One region of the Streptomyces sp. NBC_00252 genome, then DNA from elsewhere that is predicted to be linked to it. Evidence: predicted binding sites of a transcription regulator. Region 1 holds the regulator's gene; each other region holds the start of a gene.

Region 1 (7,822 bases):
GGGACGGAGATCCGATGCTCGAATCCAGTCCTCTTTCTGTCCGTCTTCGAGCACACGCGTAGCACTGTTCTCACCCATGGCGGCCCACTTCGGTAACTCGGCGCTTATGCGCGCGGTCAGTCTGTCACTCTGTCCGCATCGACCGAGGCGTATTCGTCCGAACTGCTCGGGGAGCTGTCCATGGGGGCCATTCCGACGCAACGGGAGACCACATCGCGTGTTCCCGATGCGCCCGCGCACCACGGCGCGGACCGGCGTACGACCGTGCGTGCCACGTTGTCCGGCAGCCCCCTCGCGCCCGGTTCGGCCCGCGGCCTGGTGCGTGCCGCGCTCCGTGAATGGGCCGAGCTCGCCCTGCCCGGCACCGAGAAGCTCACCGACCGGCTCGCCGACGACGCGATGGTCGTCGTCAGCGAACTCGTCACCAACGCCGTCGTCCACGCCGGCACGGACGTCGAGCTGGTGTGCCGTCTTGAGGACACGGACGCGATCGTCGTCGAGGTCGCCGACCACCACCCCTCCCGCGCCCCGCGCGACAACACCGCCGAACCGGCCTACGAGACACCGGAGTTCGGGCGCGGCCTGCGTCTCGTCTCCACCCTCGCCGAGGCCTGGGGCGTCACGTACCGCACCGGCACCAAGACCGTCTGGGCCCGCCTGCCCGCCGAAGGCACCCCGGCCGCGGAGGAGTTGGCGACCTGCGCGGGTGAACGCGGCCTGCGCGTCGCCGAGATCCTCGCCCCCGAACCGCCCGCCCCCTCGGACCGGCCCACCCGCGGCGACCCCCACCGCGCCGAGCACGACCGGGACTGGCTCGGCCGCGGCGCCCTCTCCTTCCTCGCCGAGGCCTCCGACCTGCTCGCGGGACAGCTCGACGAGGACCTCGTCGCCGCTCTCGCCGGACAGCTGATCGTGCCGAGACTGGCCGACTGGTGCGCCGTATGGCTGGAGGACGAGGCGCTCGGCCGCGGCGGCTGGAACGAGGACGCCGGAGCGGGCGCAGGACCCCGCCTCGCTCGCGTCTGGCACGGCAGCGAGAACCGCATCGAGGAGCTGCGCGGCGCCCTGGAGAAGGACCCGCCCCGCCCGCCGGACTCCCTGCGGCCCGTGTCCTACCCGTGGCCCGCCGACGCGCTCGGCCCGCACGGCACCCACGGCGCGGCCCTCGCGTACCGCCTGATCGCGGGCGGCCGGCCGCTCGGCACGCTGGTCATCGGCCGGTCCGGGCTGCCGCGCTTCCCCGACGAGGTCACCGGCCTGGTCGAGGACCTCAGCCGCCGCGTCGCCCTCGCGATCGGCGCGGCCCGCCAGTACGCCCGCCAGGCCACCATCAGCCGCGTCCTCCAGCGCGGCCTGCTGCCCGGCGCGGTCGCCGAGATCCCCGGCGTGCGCAGCGCCCTCGTCTACGAACCGTGCGACAAGGGCGGCCCCAGCGGCGACTTCTACGACCTCTTCCCGGCCGGTGACGGCCGCTGGTGCTTCGCCCTCGGCGACGTCCAGGGCAAGGGCCCCGAGGCCGCCGTGGTCATCGGCCTCGCCCGCCCCTGGCTACGGCTCCTCGCCCGCGAGGGCTACCGCGTCGCCGACGTCCTCGACCGCCTCAACCAGCTCCTCCTGGACGACGCCACCGAGGCCGCCGACGCCGCCGCGCACGCGATGGTGGCAGCGGGTGGCATGCCGGGCCCGGTCGGCGACGGCCCCCGCTTCCTCTCCCTCCTCTACGGCGAGCTGGTCCCCTTCGACGGCGGTGTCCGCTGCACCCTCGCCTCCGCGGGACACCCGCTGCCCCTGCTCCTCGGCCCGGACGGCGGCGTCGGCACGGTCGCCCGCCCGCAGACCCTCCTCGGGGTCATCGAGGACGTCACCTACACCAGCGAGACCTTCGAACTCCGGCCCGGCGACAGCCTGTTGTGCGTCACCGACGGGGTGACCGAGCGGCGCTCCGGGTCGGTCCAGTTCGACGACGGCGACGGCCTCGCGACCGCGCTCGCCGGGTGCGCGGGCCTGAGCGCCGAGCTGATCGCGGAGCGGATCAAACGCCTGGTGCACGAGTTCGGCGGCCGTCCCCCGGAGGACGACATGGCGCTGCTGGTGCTCCAGGCGGAATAGACAGGCGGATCAGGCCGAGCGGCCGGGCGGGGCGGACAGTCGCACGGGTGCTGGACAATGGAGGACATGCCTTCCGCACTCCCCGACGGCGACCCCGTCCCCGAAGACGGCTCCCTGCCCGCCCAGGCGCTCGCCGGGGCCGTGGACCGCCCCCTCGGGTTCTACCTGCACGTCCCGTACTGCGCGACCCGCTGCGGCTACTGCGACTTCAACACCTACACGGCGACCGAGCTGCGCGGCACGGGCGGAGTGCTGGCCTCCCGCGACAACTACGCGGACACCCTGATCGACGAGGTCCGCCTCGCCCGCAAGGTCCTCGGCGACGACCCCCGCCAGGTCCGCACGGTCTTCGTCGGCGGCGGCACGCCCACGCTGCTCGCGGCGGGCGACCTCGTACGGATGCTGGCCGCGATCAGGGACGAGTTCGGTCTCGCACCGGACGCGGAGATCACCACGGAGGCGAACCCGGAGTCGGTGGACCCCGCCTACCTCGCGGCCCTCCGCGACGGCGGCTTCAACCGCGTCTCCTTCGGCATGCAGAGCGCGAAACAGCACGTACTGAAGGTGCTGGACCGCACCCACACCCCCGGCCGCCCCGAGGCCTGCGTCGCGGAGGCCCGCGCGGCCGGCTTCGACCACGTCAACCTCGATTTGATCTACGGCACCCCGGGCGAGACCGACGACGACTGGCGCGCCTCGCTCGACTCCGCCCTCGGCGCGGGCCCCGACCACATCAGCGCGTACGCCCTGATCGTCGAGGAGGGCACCCAGCTGGCCCGCCGCATCCGCCGGGGCGAGGTCCCGATGACGGACGACGACGTGCACGCCGACCGCTATCTGATCGCCGACGAGGTGATGTCGGCGGCGGGCTTCGACTGGTACGAGGTCTCGAACTGGGCGACATCGAATTCCGGCCGTTGTCTCCACAACGAGCTGTACTGGCGCGGCGCCGACTGGTGGGGCGCGGGCCCCGGAGCCCACTCGCACGTGGGCGGCGTCCGCTGGTGGAACGTCAAGCACCCCGGCGCCTACGCGGCAGCCCTCACCTCCGGCCGCTCCCCGGGCGCGGGCCGCGAGATCCTCACCGAGGAGGACCGCCGCGTGGAACGCATCCTCCTGGAACTACGCCTCCGCGAGGGCGCCCCCCTGACCCTCCTCCACGAGGAGGGCCTCAAGGCCTCCCGTCGCGCCCTCACGGACGGACTCCTGCACCAGCAGCCCTACGACGAGGGCCGCGCCGTCCTCACCCTGCGGGGGAGGCTCCTGGCGGACGCGGTGGTGCGGGATCTGGTGGACTGACCGGACCGCCCGGACAGCACCCGTCGGCGCACGTCAGTCGCCCTCGGGTGCCGTGACGAAGTCGATCAACTCCTCGACCCGGCCGAGCAGTTCCGGCTCCAGATCCTTGTACGACCCCACCTTGGCCAGAATCGCCTGCCACACCGCACCGGTGTTTTCCGGCCAACCCAGAGCCCGGCAGACCCCCGTCTTCCAGTCCTGGCCGCGGGGGACGCGGGGCCACGCGGTGATGCCCACGGAGGACGGTTTCACGGCCTCCCAGATGTCGATGTACGGGTGGCCGACGACCAGCGCGTGCTCGCTCGTCACCGACTGGGCGATGCGCCACTCCTTGGTGCCCGGCACCAGGTGGTCCACCAGGATGCCGAGGCGCGCGTCCGGGCCGGGGGCGAACTCGTCCACGATCGACGGGAGGTCGTCGACGCCCTCCAGGTACTCGACCACCACGCCCTCGATGCGCAGGTCGTCGCCCCACACCCGCTCGACCAGCTCGGCGTCGTGCCGGCCCTCCACGTAGATCCGCCCGGCACGGGCCACACGCGCGCGTGCACCGGGGACGGCGACCGAACCGGAAGCCGTACGGGTGGGCCGCAGGGGACTCGACACGGGCCTGACCAGGGTGACCACGCGGCCCTCCAGGAGGAAGCCGCGCGGTTCCATCGGGAACACCCGGTGCTTGCCGAAGCGGTCCTCCAGGGTGACCGTGCCGGCCTCGCAGCGGATCACCGCGCCGCAGAAACCGGTGCCCGGCTCCTCGACCACGAGGCCCGCGTCCGCGGGGACCTCGGGGGCCGGCTTGGGCTTCTTCCACGGCGGGGTCAGATCGGCGGAGTACTGGCGCATTCGGATGACGATAGGAGAACCGGGGCGACGGCCGTCACGACACGCCGAAACGCGTTGCCAACGCGTCCCGTTGGGCCCGTACGAACACCGCGTCCACCACCGCTCCGTGACCGGGCACGTACAACGCGTCCTCGCCGCCGAGGGAGAGGAGACGGTCGAGCGCCGCAGGCCAGAGCGCCGGAACCGCATCCGGGCCCGCCTGCGGTGCGCCGGACTCCTCGACCAGGTCGCCGCAGAACACGACCGCCGGGGAGCCGGGGGCGAGGACCGCGAGGTCGTGGGCCGTGTGACCCGGGCCCACGTTCACCAGGAGGGCCTGGCGATCGTCGCCCAGGGGCAGCGTCCACTCGTCCGACACCAGGTGACGCGGGAGCGTCAGGGCGGCCACCGCCTCGTCGGCCACGCGCGCGTGCAGCCCGTTCTCGACGGCGTCCCCGCGCAGCGCCTCCCGCTCCTCCGCCAGCACCCGTTCCACGCCCGCCGCACCGAACACCTCCGTGTCCGCGAAGGCCGCCGCCCCGAAGACGTGGTCGAAATGCGGGTGGGTGAGCGCGAGATGGGTCACAGCGCGACCGGCGAGCGCCCGCGCCTCCGTACGCAACCTCGCGCCCTCCGCCGGGCCCGACCCCGCGTCGACCATCAGCGCCGCATCGTCGCCGATCACCAGCCCGACCGTGCAGTCCCAGCCAGGCAGCCGGCACCGGCCCACCCCGGCCGCGATCCGCTCCCATCCCAGCTCTTCCCAAGTCACCGTCACACGGCGACGCTAACGGTGAGGGCACCTCACGACGTGACATCGCAGGACCGGCCTTGCCCGAGGTGCGCCTCACGGCCGTACACTGGCCGGGGAAGGCTGGCACTCACGCGCACAGAGTGCCAGGAAAGGGCGGGCTCGCGACAAGCGGCGACAAAGGCGACCAGAACTGGGAGGTGTGCGCGGATGCTCAGCGAACGCAGGCTTCAGGTGCTGCGCGCCATCGTCCAGGACTATGTGGGCACCGAGGAGCCGGTCGGCTCCAAGGCGCTCACCGAGCGGCACAGCCTCGGCGTCTCCCCGGCGACAGTGCGCAACGACATGGCCGCCCTGGAGGACGAGGGTTTCATCGCCCAGCCGCACACCAGCGCCGGGCGCATCCCCACCGACAAGGGCTACCGGCTCTTCGTCGACAAGCTCGCCGGCGTCAAGCCGATGACAGGCCCCGAGCGCAAGGCGATCCAGAACTTCCTCGACGGCGCCGTGGACCTCGACGACGTCGTGGGCCGCACGGTCCGGCTGCTCGCGCAGCTCACCCGGCAGGTCGCCGTCGTGCAGTACCCGTCCCTGACCCGCTCGACCGTCCGGCACGTGGAGCTGCTGTCGCTGGCCCCCGCGCGCGTGATGCTCGTGCTGATCACCGACACCGGGCGGGTCGAGCAGCGCATGGTCGACTGCCCGGCGCCGTTCGGCGAGGCCTCGCTCGCGGATCTGCGGGCGCGGCTCAACAGCCGGATCGCGGGGCGCCGCTTCGCGGACGTGCCGCTGCTCGTGCAGGATCTGCCGGAGGCCTTCGAGGCCGAGGACCGCGGCACGGTGGCGACGGTGCTCTCCACCCTCCTGGAGACCCTCGTCGAGGAGACCGAGGAGCGGCTGATGATCGGCGGTACCGCCAATCTCACCCGCTTCGGACATGACTTTCCCCTCACCATCCGCCCCATCCTGGAAGCCCTGGAGGAGCAGGTCGTCCTCCTCAAGTTGCTTGGTGAGGCGGGGGATTCGGGCATGACCGTACGGATCGGTCACGAGAACGCCTACGAGGGACTCAACTCCACGTCGGTGGTCTCGGTCGGCTACGGTTCGGGCGGCGAGGCAGTCGCCAAGCTAGGCGTGGTCGGACCGACCCGCATGGATTACCCGGGAACGATGGGAGCGGTACGCGCAGTGGCACGGTACGTCGGACAGATCCTGGCGGAGTCCTAAGTGGCCACGGACTACTACGCCGTTCTCGGCGTGCGTCGCGACGCGTCGCAGGATGAGATCAAGAAGGCCTTCCGCCGGCTCGCGCGCGAGCTGCACCCGGACGTGAATCCGGACCCGAAGACCCAGGAGCGGTTCAAGGAGATCAACGCCGCTTACGAGGTGCTGTCGGACCCGCAGAAGAAGCAGGTCTACGACCTCGGCGGCGACCCCCTCTCGCAGGCGGGCGGCGGCGCGGCCGGCGGCTTCGGCGCGGGCGGCTTCGGGAACTTCTCGGACATCATGGACGCGTTCTTCGGCACGGCGTCGCAGCGCGGACCGCGCTCGCGCACCCGCCGCGGCCAGGACGCCATGATCCGGCTGGAGATCGAGCTCGACGAGGCGGCCTTCGGCACCACGAAGGACATCCAGGTCGACACGGCCGTCGTCTGCAACACCTGCAACGGCGAGGGCGCGGCCCCCGGCACCTCCGCGCAGACCTGTGACATGTGTCGCGGTCGCGGTGAGGTCTCGCAGGTGACCCGGTCCTTCCTGGGCCAGGTCATGACGTCCCGCCCCTGCCCCCAGTGCCAGGGCTTCGGCACGGTCGTGCCGACGCCGTGCCCGGAGTGCGCCGGCGACGGCCGCGTCCGCTCGCGGCGCACGCTCACGGTCAAGATCCCGGCGGGCGTGGACAACGGCACACGGATCCAGCTCGCGGGCGAGGGCGAGGTCGGCCCCGGCGGCGGCCCCGCCGGTGACCTGTACGTCGAGATCCACGAGCTGCCGCACGCGATGTTCCAGCGCCGCGGCGACGACCTGCACTGCACGGTCACGCTCCCGATGACGGCGGCGGCCCTCGGCACGAAGGTGCCGCTGGAGACGCTCGACGGCATGGAGGAGGTCGACATCCGCCCGGGCACCCAGTCCGGCCAGTCGATCCCGCTGCACACCCGGGGCATCACCCACCTGCGCGGCGGCGGCCGGGGCGACCTCATCGTCCATGTCGAGGTCACCACCCCGACCAAGCTGGACGTCGAGCAGGAGCGTCTGCTGCGCGAACTGGCGAAGCTGCGCGGCGAGGAGCGGCCCATGGGCACGTTCCAGCCGGGTCAGCAGGGGCTGTTCTCACGCCTCAAGGACGCCTTCAACGGTCGCTGAGAGGGTCCGGGGGCAGCCGCCCCCGGGCCCTCTCCTCCGTCCGGACACCCTCGCTCCCAGGCGCCCGGCGGACTCAATGCACTGGCATGTGCCGGTGCCAAGGCCGGATTCGGACTTGTTCGGAGGACGTGACAACATGCCGTCATGTCCTCCGCACTGACCGATCTCTTCCCTCATCCGATCGTGCAGGCCCCGATGGCGGGCGGTGTCTCCGTCCCGCGTCTCGCGGCCGCCGTGGCCGAGGCCGGCGGGCTGGGGTTCCTCGCCGCCGGGTACAAGACAGCCGACGGCATGTACCAGGAGATCAAGCAGCTGCGGAGCCTGACGTCCCGCCCCTTCGGCGTGAACCTCTTCATGCCGCAGCCGGAGTACGCGGACAGGGCCGCCGTCGACGTCTACGCCCACCAGCTCGCCGGTGAGGCCACGTGGTACGAGACGGAACTCGGCGACCCGGACAGCGGCCGTGAGGACGGCTAC
Region 2 (7,822 bases), 2.0 Mb from region 1:
TCAGCTGCACGCTGACGTGGTGAGGCTCCCGGCTCGGGAAGGTGCCAAATCCGTCTCACGGCGAGATGCGTCGTGAGGAAGATGAGGAGAAAGGGCCTCCCCTCCATGGCTGCGCAGACTGTCGCAAGCACCACGAACTCCGCGAACCCGGACACGATCCCCGCGAACACCGTCGATCTCGGCCCCGCCGCCGCGCTGTCCTGCCGCGAGTGCGGCCACCGCGTCCCCCTCGGCCCGGTCTTCGCCTGCGAGGAGTGTTTCGGCCCGCTGGAGATCGCCTACGACTTCTCGTCCTACGACACCGAAGAGCTCCGCAAGCAGATCGAGGCCGGCCCCGCGAACATCTGGCGGTACGCGCCCCTGCTGCCCGTCCCCGCCGACGTGGCCGACAAGCCGAACATCAACCCCGGCTGGACCAAGCTCGTCCAGGCCGACAACCTCGCCCGCGAACTGGGCGTCGACGCGGGCAAGTTGTTCGTCAAGGACGACTCCGGCAACCCGACGCACTCCTTCAAGGACCGCGTCGTGGCCCAGGCGATCGAGGCGGCCCGCGCCTTCGACTTCACCACCCTCTCCTGCTCCTCCACCGGCAACCTCGCCGGCGCCGTCGGCGCCGCCGCCGCCCGGGCCGGCTTCCGCTCCTGCGTGTTCATCCCGCACGACCTGGAGCAGGGCAAGATCGTCATGGCCGCGATCTACGGCGGCGAGCTCGTCGGCATCGAGGGCAACTACGACGAGGTGAACCGCTTCTGCTCCGAGCTGATCGGCGACCCGGCCGGGGAGGGCTGGGGCTTCGTCAACGTCAACCTCCGGCCGTACTACGCGGAGGGCTCCAAGACCCTCGCGTACGAGATCTGCGAGCAGCTGGGGTGGCGGATCCCGGACCAGCTCGTCGTGCCGATCGCCTCCGGGTCGCAGCTCACGAAGATCGACAAGGGGCTCCAGGAGCTGATCAAGCTCGGGCTCGTCGAGGACAAGCCGTACAAGATCTTCGGCGCGCAGGCCGAGGGCTGCTCGCCGGTGTCGGTCGCCTACAAGGCGGGGCACGACGTCGTACGGCCGCAGAAGCCGAACACGATCGCCAAGTCGCTGGCGATCGGGAACCCCGCGGACGGTCCGTATGTGCTGGACATCGCTCGGCGGACCGGTGGGGCGGTCGAGGACGTCAACGACGAGCAGGTCGTCGACGCGATCAAGTTGCTTGCGCGGACCGAGGGGATCTTTGCCGAGACCGCGGGTGGGGTGACCGTGGGGGTGGCGAAGAAGCTGATCGAGAGCGGGTTGCTGGATCCGACGCTGACCACTGTCGTGTTGAACACCGGTGATGGGCTCAAGACGTTGGATGCGGTTGCCGGTACTGGGCTCACCGCGACCATCCGGCCGAACCTCGAGTCGTTCAGGGAAGCTGGACTCGCGTCCTGAGCGTCGTTCTTTGACTGCGGGCCCGTGGGGGCTGGTCGCGCAGTTCCCCGCGCCCCTGAGGGCATCATCTGACCGGAGGTTTCATCGTGAGCGTTAGTGTCCGCATCCCTACCATTCTCCGCACCTACACCGGTGGGCAGGCCGAGGTGACCGCCGAAGGTGGCACCCTCGCCGAGGTCATCAGTGACCTCGAGAAGAACCACGCCGGGATCTCCGCCCGGGTGCTGGATGATCAGGGCAAGCTGCGGCGGTTCGTCAACGTGTATGTGAATGACGATGACGTGCGGTTCGAGCAGGGGCTGGAGACGGCCACTCCGGACGGGGCCGGGGTGTCGATCATTCCGGCCGTCGCCGGTGGCTGAGCGGTCGTTGATCGGCGCCGAAAATTACCCTCGGTAACGCCGATTACCAAGAGTTCATCGAATTGCCCCCTCCGTGAGAGAAGCGGAGGGGGCAATTCTGCATGGTTGAGCGGGGTACAGTTGGGGAACGCGCTCCACTCCGCATGCCGGACGCATATGAGTACCCGCTCCGCGTGCGATGAGAAGCAGCCAAAGTGTGCATTCCTTTTGCGCGTTATGTTCTCTTTGTGGAGCCCGACTTGCCCTGAAGTCGGGCGAATTCTCCGTATATTCCCGACCGGTCCTGCCCGGAATTCTCGTCTGATTGACCTGTTGCAGACGGCAGTTGGACGGATACATTCGGCCGCGGTCGACGCGTTCCGGCGCACGCCCCCAATCCTGTGGGGGGTGAGGTCTGACCCGGATCCGCGAAGTGCGGGTCCGTGCAAGGGCCAGTAATAGGGGAGTTAGGCATGGCTCAGGGCACCGTCAAATGGTTCAACGCGGAGAAGGGGTACGGCTTCATCGCGGTCGACGGTGGTGCGGATGTTTTCGTCCACTACAGCGCGATTCAGATGGACGGCTACCGCACCCTGGAAGAGGGTCAGCGGGTCGATTTCGAGATCTCGCAGGGTCAGAAGGGGCCGCAGGCGGACATGGTCCGGCTCGCGACCAGCTGAAGCACGCGCCGACGAACAGCAGCGACGTTCTTCGTTCCTCACCGAAGGGCTCGTACTCCTGGGGGGTCACCTCCTGGGGTACGGGCCCTTCGGCATGTCCTGAGCATGCCTCGCGCGGGTGACGCGCGGGTCCCGCGCGTCCCGCTGGGAAGGGGCCCAGAACTCGGGAGCCGCTTGCACTCGACCATGCCGAGTGCTAATCATTGGCGTTAGCACTCTGAAGGTGAGAGTGATAACGAAGGACCGGGTCGGTGAGGCCCGCAGGCCAGGTGGTGCAAGGAACCACGAGGCAGGCAGGCCGTCCGTCGCGGGCGCCAGCGCGGTCCGGAGCAATCCACCCCAGTCCGGGAGGACCACTTCACATGGCCAAGATCATCGCGTTCGACGAGGAGGCACGGCGCGGTCTCGAGCGCGGGATGAACCAGCTCGCCGACGCCGTCAAGGTCACCCTTGGCCCCAAGGGCCGCAACGTCGTCCTCGAGAAGAAGTGGGGCGCCCCCACGATCACCAACGATGGTGTTTCCATCGCCAAGGAGATCGAGCTCGAGGACCCGTACGAAAAGATCGGCGCCGAGCTGGTCAAGGAAGTCGCCAAGAAGACGGACGACGTCGCCGGTGACGGTACGACCACCGCGACCGTCCTCGCCCAGGCCCTCGTCAAGGAGGGTCTGCGCAACGTAGCCGCGGGCGCCAACCCGATGGCCCTCAAGCGCGGTATCGAGAAGGCCGTCGAGGCCGTCTCCGGTGCCCTGCTGGAGCAGGCCAAGGACGTGGAGACCAAGGAGCAGATCGCTTCCACGGCCTCCATCTCCGCCGCCGACACCCAGATCGGCGAGCTCATCGCCGAGGCGATGGACAAGGTCGGCAAGGAAGGCGTCATCACCGTCGAGGAGTCCCAGACCTTCGGGCTCGAGCTCGAGCTCACCGAGGGTATGCGCTTCGACAAGGGCTACATCTCGGCGTACTTCGCCACCGACATGGAGCGTATGGAGGCCGTCCTCGACGACCCGTACATCCTGATCGCCAACTCGAAGATCGCCAACGTCAAGGACCTGCTCCCGCTCCTGGAGAAGGTCATGCAGTCGGGCAAGCCGCTGCTGATCATCGCCGAGGACGTCGAGGGCGAGGCCCTGTCCACGCTGGTCGTCAACAAGATCCGCGGCACCTTCAAGTCCGTCGCCGTCAAGGCTCCGGGCTTCGGTGACCGTCGCAAGGCCATGCTCGGCGACATCGCCATCCTCACGGGCGGCGAGGTCATCTCCGAGGAGGTCGGCCTCAAGCTGGAGAACGCGACCGTGGATCTCCTCGGCCGCGCCCGCAAGGTCGTCATCACCAAGGACGAGACGACGATCGTCGACGGCTCGGGCTCGGCGGACCAGGTTGCCGGTCGCGTCAACCAGATCCGCGCCGAGATCGAGAACAGCGACTCGGACTACGACCGCGAGAAGCTCCAGGAGCGCCTCGCCAAGCTCGCCGGCGGCGTCGCCGTCATCAAGGCGGGCGCGGCCACCGAGGTCGAGCTCAAGGAGCGCAAGCACCGCATCGAGGACGCCGTTCGCAACGCGAAGGCGGCCGTCGAGGAGGGCATCGTCGCCGGTGGCGGCGTCGCGCTCATCCAGGCGGGCCACGTCTTCGAGAAGCTCGAGCTCGAAGGTGACGAGGCCACGGGCGCCGCGATCGTGAAGCTGGCCCTCGAGGCCCCGCTGAAGCAGATCGCCGTCAACGGTGGCCTCGAAGGCGGAGTCGTCGTCGAGAAGGTCCGCAACCTGCCCATCGGTCACGGCCTCAACGCCGCGTCCGGTGAGTACGTGGACATGATCGCCGAGGGCATCATCGACCCGGCGAAGGTCACGCGCTCTGCCCTGCAGAACGCCGCGTCCATCGCCGCGCTCTTCCTCACCACCGAGGCGGTCATCGCCGACAAGCCCGAGAAGGCCGGTGCCGGCGCGGGCGCCGGTGGCGGCATGCCGGGCGGTGACATGGACTTCTGATCGACCTCTGGTTGATCAACGGTCTTACCGAGGGCGGTACTTCCTGTTCCGACAGGGGGTACCGCCCTCGGGCATGTCCGGGGGCGGGTGCCTTCCGGACCGGTGTCTTCCGGGGTCGGCGTGGCCGGGATCACAGGGCGGGGTGCCGGGCGGGCGGAATGAGGGGCTTGGCCGTGGGGTTGTCGTTGACGCATGATCGATGCATACGCACATACCGACTGGTACCCAGTAGTTACGAGGAGCCCCCACACGTGTCTACGACCGCCCCCGCCTCCCGAGCCGCCGACATCCTCGGCCGCCCGATCACCCTCAACGGCCTGACCGTCCCGAACCGGATCGTGATGGCGCCGATGACCCGGCAGTTCTCGCCGGGCGGCATTCCCGGTGATGACGTGGTGTCGTACTACTCCCGCCGCGCCGGTGCGGGCGTCGGCCTCATCGTCACCGAGGGCACCTACGTCGGCCACGACTCGGCCGGCCAGAGCGACGACATCCCGCGCTTCCACGGCGCGGAGCAGCTCGCGGGCTGGGCGAAGGTGGCCGAGGGCGTGCACGCGGCGGGCGGCACGATCGTGCCGCAGCTGTGGCACATCGGCATGGTCCGTGAGCAGGGGCAGCCGCCGTACGTGGACGCGCCTGCGGTGGGCCCGTCCGGGCTGCGGATCGGCAGTGACGAGGTCACCGGCAGGGCGATGACGCAGCGGGACCTCGACGATGTCATCGGGGCGTTCGCCGAGGCGGCCGCGGCGGCCGAGCGGATCGGGTTCGACGGGGTCGAGCTGCACGGTGCGCACGGGTATCTCCTCGACCAGTTCCTGTGGGCGGGCACGAACCGCCGTACGGACGCGTACGGGGGTGACGCGGTGGCCCGTACGAAGTTCGCGGCGGAGATCGTGGCGGCGGTCCGGGAGACCGTGTCGCCGGAGTTCCCGATCATCTTCCGGTACTCGCAGTGGAAGCAGGAGGTGTACGGGGCCCGTCTCGCGGAGACCCCGGAGGAGTTGGAGGCGATCCTGACTCCGCTCGCGGCGGCCGGTGTCGACGTCTTCCACGCGTCCACTCGGCGTTACTGGGTTCCCGAGTTCGAGGAGACCGGGTCCGAGCTGAACCTCGCGGGGTGGACGAAGAAGCTCACCGGGAAGCAGACCATCACCGTGGGGTCGGTCGGGCTCGACGGGGACTTCCTCAAGGGGTTCCGTGGTGAGGGGGCTCCGGTCAAGGGGATCGACGACCTGCTGGACAGCCTGGAGCGGGACGAGTTCGACATGGTGGCCGTGGGCCGGGCGTTGCTGCAGGATCCCGAGTGGGCGGCGAAGGTGCTCGCGGGGCGGGTCTCCGAGTTGGCGGCGTACGACGCGGCGGCGTTGAAGTCGCTCAGCTGAGCCTCCAGTTGTGAGTTCGGGGTGGTGGGGGTGCCCGGGATCTGTCCGTGCCCCCCTGACTCCGGCTAGCGTTCGCGCACATGAGGATCCTGCACCTGTCCGACACCCATCTGGAGCGCACCGACGCCCCCAACCGTCACGGCATCAACGCGACGGACTCGCTTCGGCTGATGCTGGGGGAGCTGCGGCATCAGCGGGGGGTGGACGCGGTCGTCGTGACGGGGGACATCGCCAACGACGGGGCCGTGGAGGCGTATGCGGCCGTGAAGGAGCTGGTGGGCGGGTTCGCCCGGCTGATGGGCGGGGTGCCGGTCTTCTACACGACCGGGAACCACGACGAGCGGGAGGCGTTCGGGAAGGTGCTCGGGAGCGGGCACGCGACCCCGGACGCCGTGTTTCCGGCGGAGTTCGGGTGTGCCGCCGTCAGTACGGTCGGCGGGTACCGGTTCATCACGCTGGACTCGCTCGTGCCGGGGGAGGTGTACGGGCAGCTCAGCCCGGCTCAACTGGACTGGCTGGGCGAGGAGTTGAGGACGCCCGCCGAGCACGGGACGGTGCTCGCCTTCCATCATCCGCCGATCTCCCTCGACACGCCGATGCAGCGGGCCTTCGGGCTCACGAACCCGGGGGAGCTGGCGGACGCGATCCGGGGGAGCGACGTCCGGGTCGTGCTCACCGGGCACTTCCACCTCCAGCTCTTCGGCTTTCTGGAGGCGACACCGGTGTGGGTCACGCCCGGGGTCGTCAACCGGATCGATCTCACCACCGCCTACGGCACGGAGCGGGCCGTGCGCGGTGCCTCCGCCTCGCTCGTCGAACTGGGCGGGGAGACCGGGCCGTTGTTCCACACCTTCCACGCGCGGGATCCCCGGGCGCACGAGACCGTGTACCAGCTGGACGCGGAGCAGGTCCGGTCGGTCGTCGAGCGGCATGCGCCCAACGGGGCGTAGGGCGGGCTGTGTTGGCGAAGTGGTGCGGGAAGCGGGTATAGTAGATCTTGAGCCCGTCGCCGTAACTCCGGTCGGCTGGTGCTGCGTTGGTGGTCCAAGGAAAGACGCCCCGCTTCCCGCGGGGAAATGCAGGTGCAAGGCCTGCCCGGCGCTCCGATGAAGTCCCCGTCCCGCATCGCGCGGGGCGGGGACTTTGCTGTGCGGGTGCTAGAGGTTGCCCAGCGGTTCGATGTCCACGTGCACCGGGGTGCCCCAGACCCGCAGCACCTCGTAGTCCGTGAACTCGTGGACGAGGCGGTACGCCATCGCCGGCCGGGAGCCCCGACGTTGGGCCGTGAGGTACAGCTCGGCCTCGTGGCGGTCGCGGCGCGGGGTGCCGCAGAGCTGCCAGGCCTGGCCGTTCCAGAGTTCGGGGAGCCAGCGCTGCTGGGCCTGCGGGCGGTCCTCGCGGACGCCGTAGCGGGACGGGGTGGTGTCGGTGGGCCGGGGCGCCGCCGGGCCGTTGAACTCGGAGCGGCGGGCCGAGCGGCGGCGGGTCTCGCAGAGCAGGCAGAGGTCCGGGGCGCTCTCGTCGACCGGGCCGTTGGGGTGCTCCAGGCAGCGCGTGGTGGGCGCGGAGCCGCTGACGCTGTCGTCCAGCAGGTCCAGGGCGCGCTTGAGGTCCGCCTTGACCTCGTGCAGCCGGGCGTCGGGGGTGTCGGACGTGAGCGCCTCGCCGTGCTCGCCGAGGAGGCGGAGGGCGCGGCCTAGGGCGGTCTGCTGGGCGTGGTTCATGGTTCTGTCGACCATAGTCTGCTTTGCCGCGCCGGGGGCGGAGGGGGCTGCGCCGTGGAGGGGCAGGGTGGGCGCGTTGCGCACTGGTGGCACAAACTGCCATCCATGCAGAAGGAGCCATTCCCCTTCCGTTCACCCGGGCGTCGGTGAGTGCACACAGCATCCACCGCATGAACAAGCTCACGCTCGCCGGTGCCGCCCTGGCGCTCACCGCCGCATCCGTCTCCCTCGCCGCGCCCGCCGCCCTCGCCGCACCCGCCCGGCACACGGCCGCGACCAGCC
Region 3 (7,822 bases), 2.4 Mb from region 1:
CGCCGTCGCCCGCCTGGTCCGCGACGTCGGCATCGCCGAGGAACTCGCGCAGGACGCGCTCGTCGCCGCGCTGGAGCAGTGGCCGAGGGACGGTGTGCCCGACAACCCGGGCGCCTGGCTCATGGCCACCGCGAGGCACCGCGCCGTCGACCTGATCCGGCGCCGGGAGAACTACGCCCGCAAGCTCCAGGAGATCGGCCGCACCCTGGAGACGACGGCCCCGCCCGAGGAACCCGCCGCCCCCGACGACATCGACGACGACCTCCTGCGCCTCGTCTTCACCACCTGCCACCCGGTCCTCTCCGCCGAGGCCCGCACCGCCCTCACCCTGCGCCTCCTCGGCGGCCTCACCACCCCCGAGATCGCCCGCGCCTTCCTGGCCCCCGAACCGACGATCGCCCAGCGCATCGTCCGCGCCAAACGCACCCTGGCCACCAAGAACATCGCCTTCGAGGTCCCCTACGGCCCCGACCGGGAGGCCCGCCTCGGCTCCGTCCTGGACGTCATCTACCTCATCTTCAACGAGGGGTACGCGGCGAGCGCGGGCGACGACTGGCTCCGCCCGAGCCTCTGCGAGGACGCGCTCCGGCTGGCCCGGCTCGTCGCCGCCCTGATGCCGAAGGAACCCGAAGTGCACGCCCTGGCCGCCCTGTTGGAGTTCCAGGCGTCCCGCTCGGCCGCCCGCACCGGCCCCGACGGCGCCCCCGTCCTCCTCAGGGACCAGAACCGCCGCCGCTGGAACCGCCTCCTCATCGCCCGCGGCATCACCGCCCTCGGCCGCGCCGACGCGGTCTCCACCGGCGCCCCCGGCCCCTACGCCCTCCAGGCCGCCATCGCCGCCTGCCACGCCCACGCGTACACCTACGACGAGACCGACTGGCGGACCATCGCCGTCCTCTACGGCCTCCTCGCCGCCCGATCCCCGTCCCCGGTCGTGGAGTTGAACCGCGCGGTGGCCATCTCGATGGCGGACGGCCCGGCCCCGGCCCTCGCCCTCGTCGACACCCTCGCCTCCGAACCAGCCCTGCGCGACTACCACTTGCTCCCCAGCGTCCGCGGCGACCTGCTGCTCCGCCTGGGCCGTACGGCGGAGGCGAGGGCCGAGTTCGAACGCGCGGCCTCGCTGGCCCGCAACGAACGCGAACGCCAACTCCTGCTGCGCCGGGCGGGGGAGGCGTCGTAGCGCGGGCGGGAATGGGTCACGGAGGGTCAGGCGGGCCGTCCGATCAACATGGTGGGCGCCCCCGCGACCCGAGTGAGGAACACCGTCGCCGAGTTGGGGCCCTGGGGCTTCACCTTCCGGCGCAGTTCCTCCGGTTCGACGGCCGACCCCCGCTTCTTCACGGTGAGGACGCCCACCTCGCGCTCCCGCAGCAGCGCCTTCAACTTCTTCACGCCGAAGGGGAGTTGGTCGGTGATCTCGTAGGCGGCGGCGTACGCGCTGGGCCGTAGCTCGTCGGCCGTCACGTATGCGATGGTCTCGTCGACGAGGCCGCCGCCGACCTCCTCCGCGACCTCGGCGACGAGGTGGGCGCGGATGACGGCGCCGTCGGGTTCGTACAAGTACCGGCCCACGGGGCGGACTTCGGGGTCGGGGAGTCCGCGGCCGTGCAGAACGCGCGGACCGGGCAGGAGAGTTGCGCGCACGGCACCCGGGCGCACTCCCGCCCCGAACCACAGCACCGCCTCCTTCACGTCACCCCCGTCCGAGATCCACTCCGCCTCGGCCGTCGCCGGGATCGCCTCGTGCGGCACCCCGGGGGCGATCTTCAGCGCGGCGAGCGGAGCGGTCGTAGCGGCGTCGACGGCCCAGGACAGCGGGGGCGAGTACGCCTCGGGGTCGAAGATGCGGCCGCGGCCGCCGCGTCGTGCGGGGTCGACGAACACGGCGTCGTACGCGGACGTGTCGACGTCCGTCACATCCGCCTCCCGCACCTCGATGAGGTCGGCCAGGCCCAGGGCCTCGGCGTTGGCGCGGGCGACGGCGACGGTCAGGGGGTCGCGGTCCACGGCGAGGACGCGCACCCCCGCCCGGGCGAGCGCGATGGCGTCGCCGCCGATGCCGCAGCAGAGGTCGGCGACGGAGGTGACGCCGAGGTCCTTGAGGCGGGCGGCGCGGTAGGCGGCGACGGTGGTGCGGGTGGACTGCTCGAAGCCGTTCGGGGTGAAGAACATCCGGTCGGCGTCCTCGGGCGTGAACTTCGCCGCCGCCGCGCGCTGCCGCAGTCGGGCCTGGCCGAGGGCCGCCGAGACGAGGTCGGCGGGGTGGCCGCGGCGCAGCCGGGTGGCGACGGCGAGTTCCTTGGCCGGGTCGGTGCCGCGGACCTCGTCGAGGAGGGCGCGGCCCTCGGGGGTGAGCAGGGCGGCGAAGGCGAGTACGGGGTCGTTCACCGGGACATTGTGGGCCAGTCGGAGGACGGTGTGCCTCCGGTGGCGGTGTCCCCGCGGTGTCGTCGCGGGATCGGGGCCGTGGCCTGAAAAGATCCGGCCCCATGCGAGTAGTCGTACAAAATGACATCAATCGGGCGCGCGGGAACCGGGCGCACGCGAATCCGCGCCGGAGGGCGGGCGCCCGTGGCGCGCTCGCCGCTCTCGCGCTCGCGGCCCTCGTCTCCGGCTGCGGCCAGTCCGGCCCCGGAGCGGCCGTCCACCCGGCCCAGGGCGCACAGCCCCTGCACGCGCCCCCCGCCCGCGCGCTGGACTCCTACGCGACGAAACTGCGCGCCGAGTACGCGGCCCGCGTCGCCGCCGCGAAGCGCTGGGGACTGGCGAAGGTGCCCCTCGCGGCCCCGCCGGCGCCCGCGCGGAAGCCGGAGATCACCGCGCGCAAGGGCTTCGAGGTCGACGACCAGGAGGAGCTGAACCTCCCGCCGGTCTTCACCACGATCCCGACCAAGAAGAAGATCGTGTTCCTCACCATCGACGACGGCGAGAACAAGGACCCCGCGTTCCTGCGGATGATGAGCGACCTGAAGATCCCGTACACGGCCTTCCTCAGCAACTACCTGGTGAAGGACGACTACGGCTACTTCCGGAAGATGCAGGCCCAGGGGCACACGGTCAACAACCACACCCTCACGCACCCGTACCTGCCGGGCCTGTCCTACGCCGAGCAGCGGCACGAGATCTGCGGCATGCAGGACATCATGAAGAAGCAGTTCGGCAAGGCCCCGACCGTCTTCCGGCCGCCGTACGGGAACTACAACCACGACACCCTCGTCGCCGCGAAGTCCTGCGGCATCAAGTACGCCCCGATCTGGGACGAGGAGGTCTTCGTCGACCACTGGGAGTACCGCGAGGACGACCGGTCCCTGCACCCCGGCGACATCGTCCTGACGCACTTCCGGGGCCGCGAGGACTGGAAGGGCACCATGGTCGACGACATGCGCCGCTTCCTCGGCAAGGTCACGGCCGAGGGGTACGCGGTGGCCCGCCTGGAGGACTACCTGTGAGACGCGCGACACTACGGACGCCGGTGACCGTCGTGTTGGCGGCCACCCTCCTCACCGGCTGCGCGCAGTCCGTCGACCCCATCGAACGGCTCGGCAAGAAGGCCGCCCAGCGCGTGCACCAGCACGGCCCGACCCATGAACAGCCGTACCGTCACTGGGGCCTGACCGCCCCGCTGGCCCCCGCCCCGACCCCGTCACCCCGGCCCGCCGCACGCTCGGCGGGCCCGGGGCTCCCCCCGGTCGTGGACCACGTCCGCACCCGCGACCGCGTCGTCTTCCTCACCTACGACCACGACGCCCGCGCCCGCCGCGACCCCAGGTTCACCGACCTGGTCCGCGAACTGCGCCTCCCGGTCACGGAGTTCCGCACACCCCCCAGGCCCACCCGCTTCACCGGCCTGCCCTACGCCGCCCAGCGCACCGAGATCTGCGGCCACCGCCCCGGCTCCCGCCTGCTCCGGCCCCCCGAGGGCACGTACGACACGACGACCCGCCGCGCCGCCGCCGACTGCGGCATCTCCGCCCTCGTCCTCTGGCGAGCCTCCACGACCACCGGCACCCTCACCTACGCCCATGGCGACCACCGCCTCACCCCCGGAGACATCGTCCGAATCACCCCGACGGGCACGACGTCCCGCCTCCTCAGGGGCATCCAGGAACGGGGTCTGACGGTGGGGCGGCTGGAGGACTATCTCTAGGGGGCGACCCCTGCCGGCACCGATCGGCACTCCCATGGACACCGGTCGGCACCATCAGCCCGTCCGGCGTTTGAGGACGAGGCCGTTCAGGCCGAAGCGGGGGTCTGGGGGCGCAGCCCCCAGGGGGACGCCGGCACCAGCACAGCCCCGCCAGGCAGCTCAGGGTGGTGAAAAAATCCGGTGCGGCGCCGCGGGCATTGGCACTCCGCTTGACCGAGTGCTAATCGCAGTCATAGTCTCAGGTCTGGCACTCCCCACTGGAGAGTGCCAACAGCGACGGGCAGGTCCGGCACCCGCGACGACGGATCGACCTGGTCGCCACCTCAGACAGTTAACCCCGTGAGATCTCCGAAGGGGGAGGTCGGATCGTGACGACCGCCAGCTCCAAGGTTGCCATCAAGCCGCTCGAGGACCGCATTGTGGTCCAGCCGCTCGACGCCGAGCAGACCACGGCCTCTGGCCTGGTCATCCCGGACACCGCGAAGGAGAAGCCCCAGGAGGGCGTCGTCCTCGCCGTGGGCCCGGGTCGCTTCGAGAACGGCGAGCGCCTGCCGCTCGACGTGAAGACCGGCGACATCGTGCTGTACAGCAAGTACGGCGGCACCGAGGTGAAGTACAGCGGCGAGGAGTACCTCGTCCTCTCGGCTCGCGACGTGCTCGCGATCATCGAGAAGTAATTCACCACCAGCACATTCTGCTTTTGAGCTGCGCCCCTGGCCCCCGCGACCTTATGAAGCCGGGCGTCAGGGGCGCAGTTCGTTTCACCCACGTTTTCCGAGAGGGCTGAACCGCTCCCATGGCGAAGATCCTGAAGTTCGACGAGGACGCCCGTCGCGCCCTCGAGCGCGGCGTCAACAAGCTTGCCGACACGGTCAAGGTGACGATCGGCCCCAAGGGCCGCAACGTCGTCATCGACAAGAAGTTCGGCGCCCCCACCATCACCAACGACGGTGTCACCATCGCCCGCGAGGTCGAGATCGAGGACCCGTACGAGAACCTCGGTGCCCAGCTGGTGAAGGAGGTGGCGACCAAGACCAACGACATCGCGGGTGACGGCACCACCACCGCCACCGTGCTCGCCCAGGCGCTCGTGCGCGAGGGCCTGCGCAACGTCGCCGCGGGTGCCTCCCCGGCCGCCCTGAAGAAGGGCATCGACGCCGCCGTCAAGGCCATCTCCGACGAGCTGCTCTCCACCGCGCGCCCGATCGACGACAAGGCCGACATCGCGGCCGTCGCCGGTCTGTCCGCCCAGGACAGCCAGGTCGGCGAGCTCATCGCCGAGGCGATGGACAAGGTCGGCAAGGACGGTGTCATCACCGTCGAGGAGTCCAACACCTTCGGTCTGGAGCTGGACTTCACCGAGGGCATGGCCTTCGACAAGGGTTACCTGTCGCCGTACTTCGTGACGGACCAGGAGCGCATGGAAGCGGTCCTCGAGGACCCGTACATCCTCATCCACCAGGGCAAGATCAGCTCCATCCAGGACCTGCTGCCGCTGCTGGAGAAGGTCATCCAGGCCAACGCCTCCAAGCCGCTGCTGATCATCGCCGAGGACGTCGAGGGCGAGGCCCTGTCGACCCTGGTCGTGAACAAGATCCGCGGCACGTTCAACGCCGTCGCGGTCAAGGCCCCCGGCTTCGGCGACCGCCGCAAGGCGATGCTCGGCGACCTCGCCACCCTCACCGGCGGTCAGGTCATCGCCGAGGAGGTCGGCCTCAAGCTCGACCAGGTCGGCCTGGACGTGCTGGGCTCCGCCCGTCGCGTGACCGTCACCAAGGACGACACGACCGTCGTCGACGGTGCCGGTGACGCCTCTGAGGTCGCGGGCCGCGTCAACCAGATCAAGGCCGAGATCGAGAACACCGACTCCGACTGGGACCGCGAGAAGCTCCAGGAGCGCCTCGCGAAGCTGGCCGGCGGCGTGTGCGTGATCAAGGTCGGCGCCGCCACCGAGGTGGAGCTGAAGGAGAAGAAGCACCGTCTCGAGGACGCCATCTCCGCGACCCGCGCCGCGGTCGAGGAGGGCATCGTCTCCGGTGGTGGCTCCGCCCTGGTGCACGCCGCCAAGGTGCTCGAGGGCAACCTCGACAAGACCGGCGACGAGGCCACGGGTGTCGCGGTCGTGCGCCGCGCGGTCGTCGAGCCGCTGCGCTGGATCGCCGAGAACGCCGGCCTCGAGGGCTACGTCATCACCTCCAAGGTCGCCGAGCTGGAGCCGGGTCAGGGCTTCAACGCCGCGACCGGCGAGTACGGCGACCTGGTCAAGGCCGGCGTCATCGACCCGGTCAAGGTCACCCGCTCCGCCCTGGAGAACGCCGCCTCCATCGCCTCCCTCCTCCTCACGACCGAGACCCTGGTCGTCGAGAAGAAGGAAGAGGAGGAGCCGGCCGCCGGTGGTCACAGCCACGGCCACTCCCACTGACGCCAGTCGGTGAACCCGTAGTACGTACGTCGAAGGCCCGGCGCCCCTCTGGGGGAGCCGGGCCTTCGCGCGTGGCTTCCGTGGTGTTCGTGTTCGCAGTCTTCGTCGTCGTCGAGGCCGCCGTCATCGAGGCGGCTGCCGTCACTGCGGCCCGTACTTCCGCCCGGTCTTCGACGTGATCCCGCCCAGCACCGCCTGCGGGGTGACCTTCACCAGGCCCATCAGCGCCTTGTAGCGCGGGTCCGGGATCGACAGCGACTTGCCGCGCGCCAGATCCGCGAGCGCCGCCGCGACCAGCTTGTCCGCGTCCAGCCACATCCAGTTCGGGATGTTGTCCGTGCCCATACCGGCCCGCTCATGGAACTCGGTCCGTACGAAACCGGGCGCCAGCGCCATCAGCCGTACGCCCGTACCCGCCAGGTCCTTGGCCGCGCCCTGGGTGAACTGCACGACCCACGCCTTCGACGCGCCGTACGTCCCGCGCGGCACGAAGGCAGCCACCGACGCCACGTTGACCACCCCGCCGCGCCCGCGTTCCCGCATCGCCCCGGTCGCCGCGCTGGTCAGCCGCAGCACCGCCTCACAGTGCACCTTGAGCATCTTCAGCTCGTCGGCCATCGGTACGTCGAGATAGCGGCCCTTGTTGCCGAAGCCCGCGTTGTTGACCAGGAGGTCGACGGGGTTCTTGCGGTCGGCGAGGCGGGCGGCCACCGCCTCGATGCCCTCGTCGGTGGCGAGGTCGGCGGTGAGCACCTCCGCCTCGATGCCGTGCCGGTCGTGCAGTTCGGTCGCCTGCTCCCCGAGCCGCTCGGTGTTCCGTGCCACCAGCACGAGGTTGTGTCCGTCCGCCGCGAGCCGCCGCGCGAAGGCGGCACCGATCCCCGCGGTCGATCCCGTAATCAATGCCGTTGTCATGGCGCAAGATTAGTGACACCGGGCGGGCCGGTCCGATCTCTGCACAGGCCCTCCCGATCCGTGACGAACACGTGTCGAACATTGCGTCGAACGCGCCGTGACGGCAGGTCAGGCCGGGTACTCCGCCACATACTTCCGGGCCTGGGCCAGTGCCTCCGGATGCAGCGCCTCGCCCGCAGGAAGCAGCCGCGGCAATAGCTCCCGCTCGGTCGTCACGGCCCGGAACTGCAGGGCCACCGTCACCTCGTGACCGGGCCGGTGCACGATCTCGATCGCGTCGCCCGCGCGGATCTCACCGGGTTCGATCACCCGCAGGTAGGCCCCCGGAGCACCCT

Evidence for each region. The regulator HrcA, encoded in region 1, represses chaperone genes, less so after heat shock. The targets are predictions, from matches to a motif close to TTNGCACTCNGNNNNNCNGAGTGCNAA.
Region 2: groL (chaperonin GroEL) is a predicted target of HrcA. The motif match lies at 2,617-2,643, and genes of this name have one in related genera.
Region 3: groES (co-chaperone GroES) is a predicted target of HrcA. The motif match lies at 4,348-4,374, and genes of this name have one in related genera.

Annotation. Positions count from the first base shown of each region.
Region 1 is NZ_CP108087.1:6,736,002-6,743,823, forward strand. Features, by position in the region: gene OHT77_RS29805 (HAMP domain-containing protein) at 1-78, opposite strand, end outside; gene OHT77_RS29810 (SpoIIE family protein phosphatase) at 181-2,109, shown strand; gene hemW (radical SAM family heme chaperone HemW) at 2,176-3,408, shown strand; gene OHT77_RS29820 (DUF3097 domain-containing protein) at 3,442-4,251, opposite strand; gene OHT77_RS29825 (MBL fold metallo-hydrolase) at 4,286-5,008, opposite strand; gene hrcA (heat-inducible transcriptional repressor HrcA) at 5,192-6,208, shown strand; gene dnaJ (molecular chaperone DnaJ) at 6,209-7,345, shown strand; gene OHT77_RS29840 (nitronate monooxygenase) at 7,490-7,822, shown strand, end outside.
Region 2 is NZ_CP108087.1:4,754,225-4,762,046, reverse strand. Features, by position in the region: SAM riboswitch class I at 1-88, shown strand, start outside; gene thrC (threonine synthase) at 106-1,422, shown strand; gene OHT77_RS20655 (MoaD/ThiS family protein) at 1,509-1,784, shown strand; gene OHT77_RS20650 (cold-shock protein) at 2,237-2,443, shown strand; gene groL (chaperonin GroEL) at 2,806-4,434, shown strand; gene OHT77_RS20640 (NADH:flavin oxidoreductase) at 4,686-5,816, shown strand; gene OHT77_RS20635 (metallophosphoesterase family protein) at 5,897-6,766, shown strand; gene OHT77_RS20630 (hypothetical protein) at 6,974-7,540, opposite strand; gene OHT77_RS20625 (tyrosine-protein phosphatase) at 7,711-7,822, shown strand, end outside.
Region 3 is NZ_CP108087.1:4,347,643-4,355,464, reverse strand. Features, by position in the region: gene OHT77_RS18825 (RNA polymerase sigma factor) at 1-1,183, shown strand, start outside; gene OHT77_RS18820 (class I SAM-dependent methyltransferase) at 1,210-2,391, opposite strand; gene OHT77_RS18815 (polysaccharide deacetylase family protein) at 2,493-3,452, shown strand; gene OHT77_RS18810 (hypothetical protein) at 3,449-4,150, shown strand; gene groES (co-chaperone GroES) at 4,519-4,827, shown strand; gene groL (chaperonin GroEL) at 4,947-6,572, shown strand; gene OHT77_RS18795 (SDR family NAD(P)-dependent oxidoreductase) at 6,714-7,487, opposite strand; gene OHT77_RS18790 (MOSC domain-containing protein) at 7,596-7,822, opposite strand, start outside.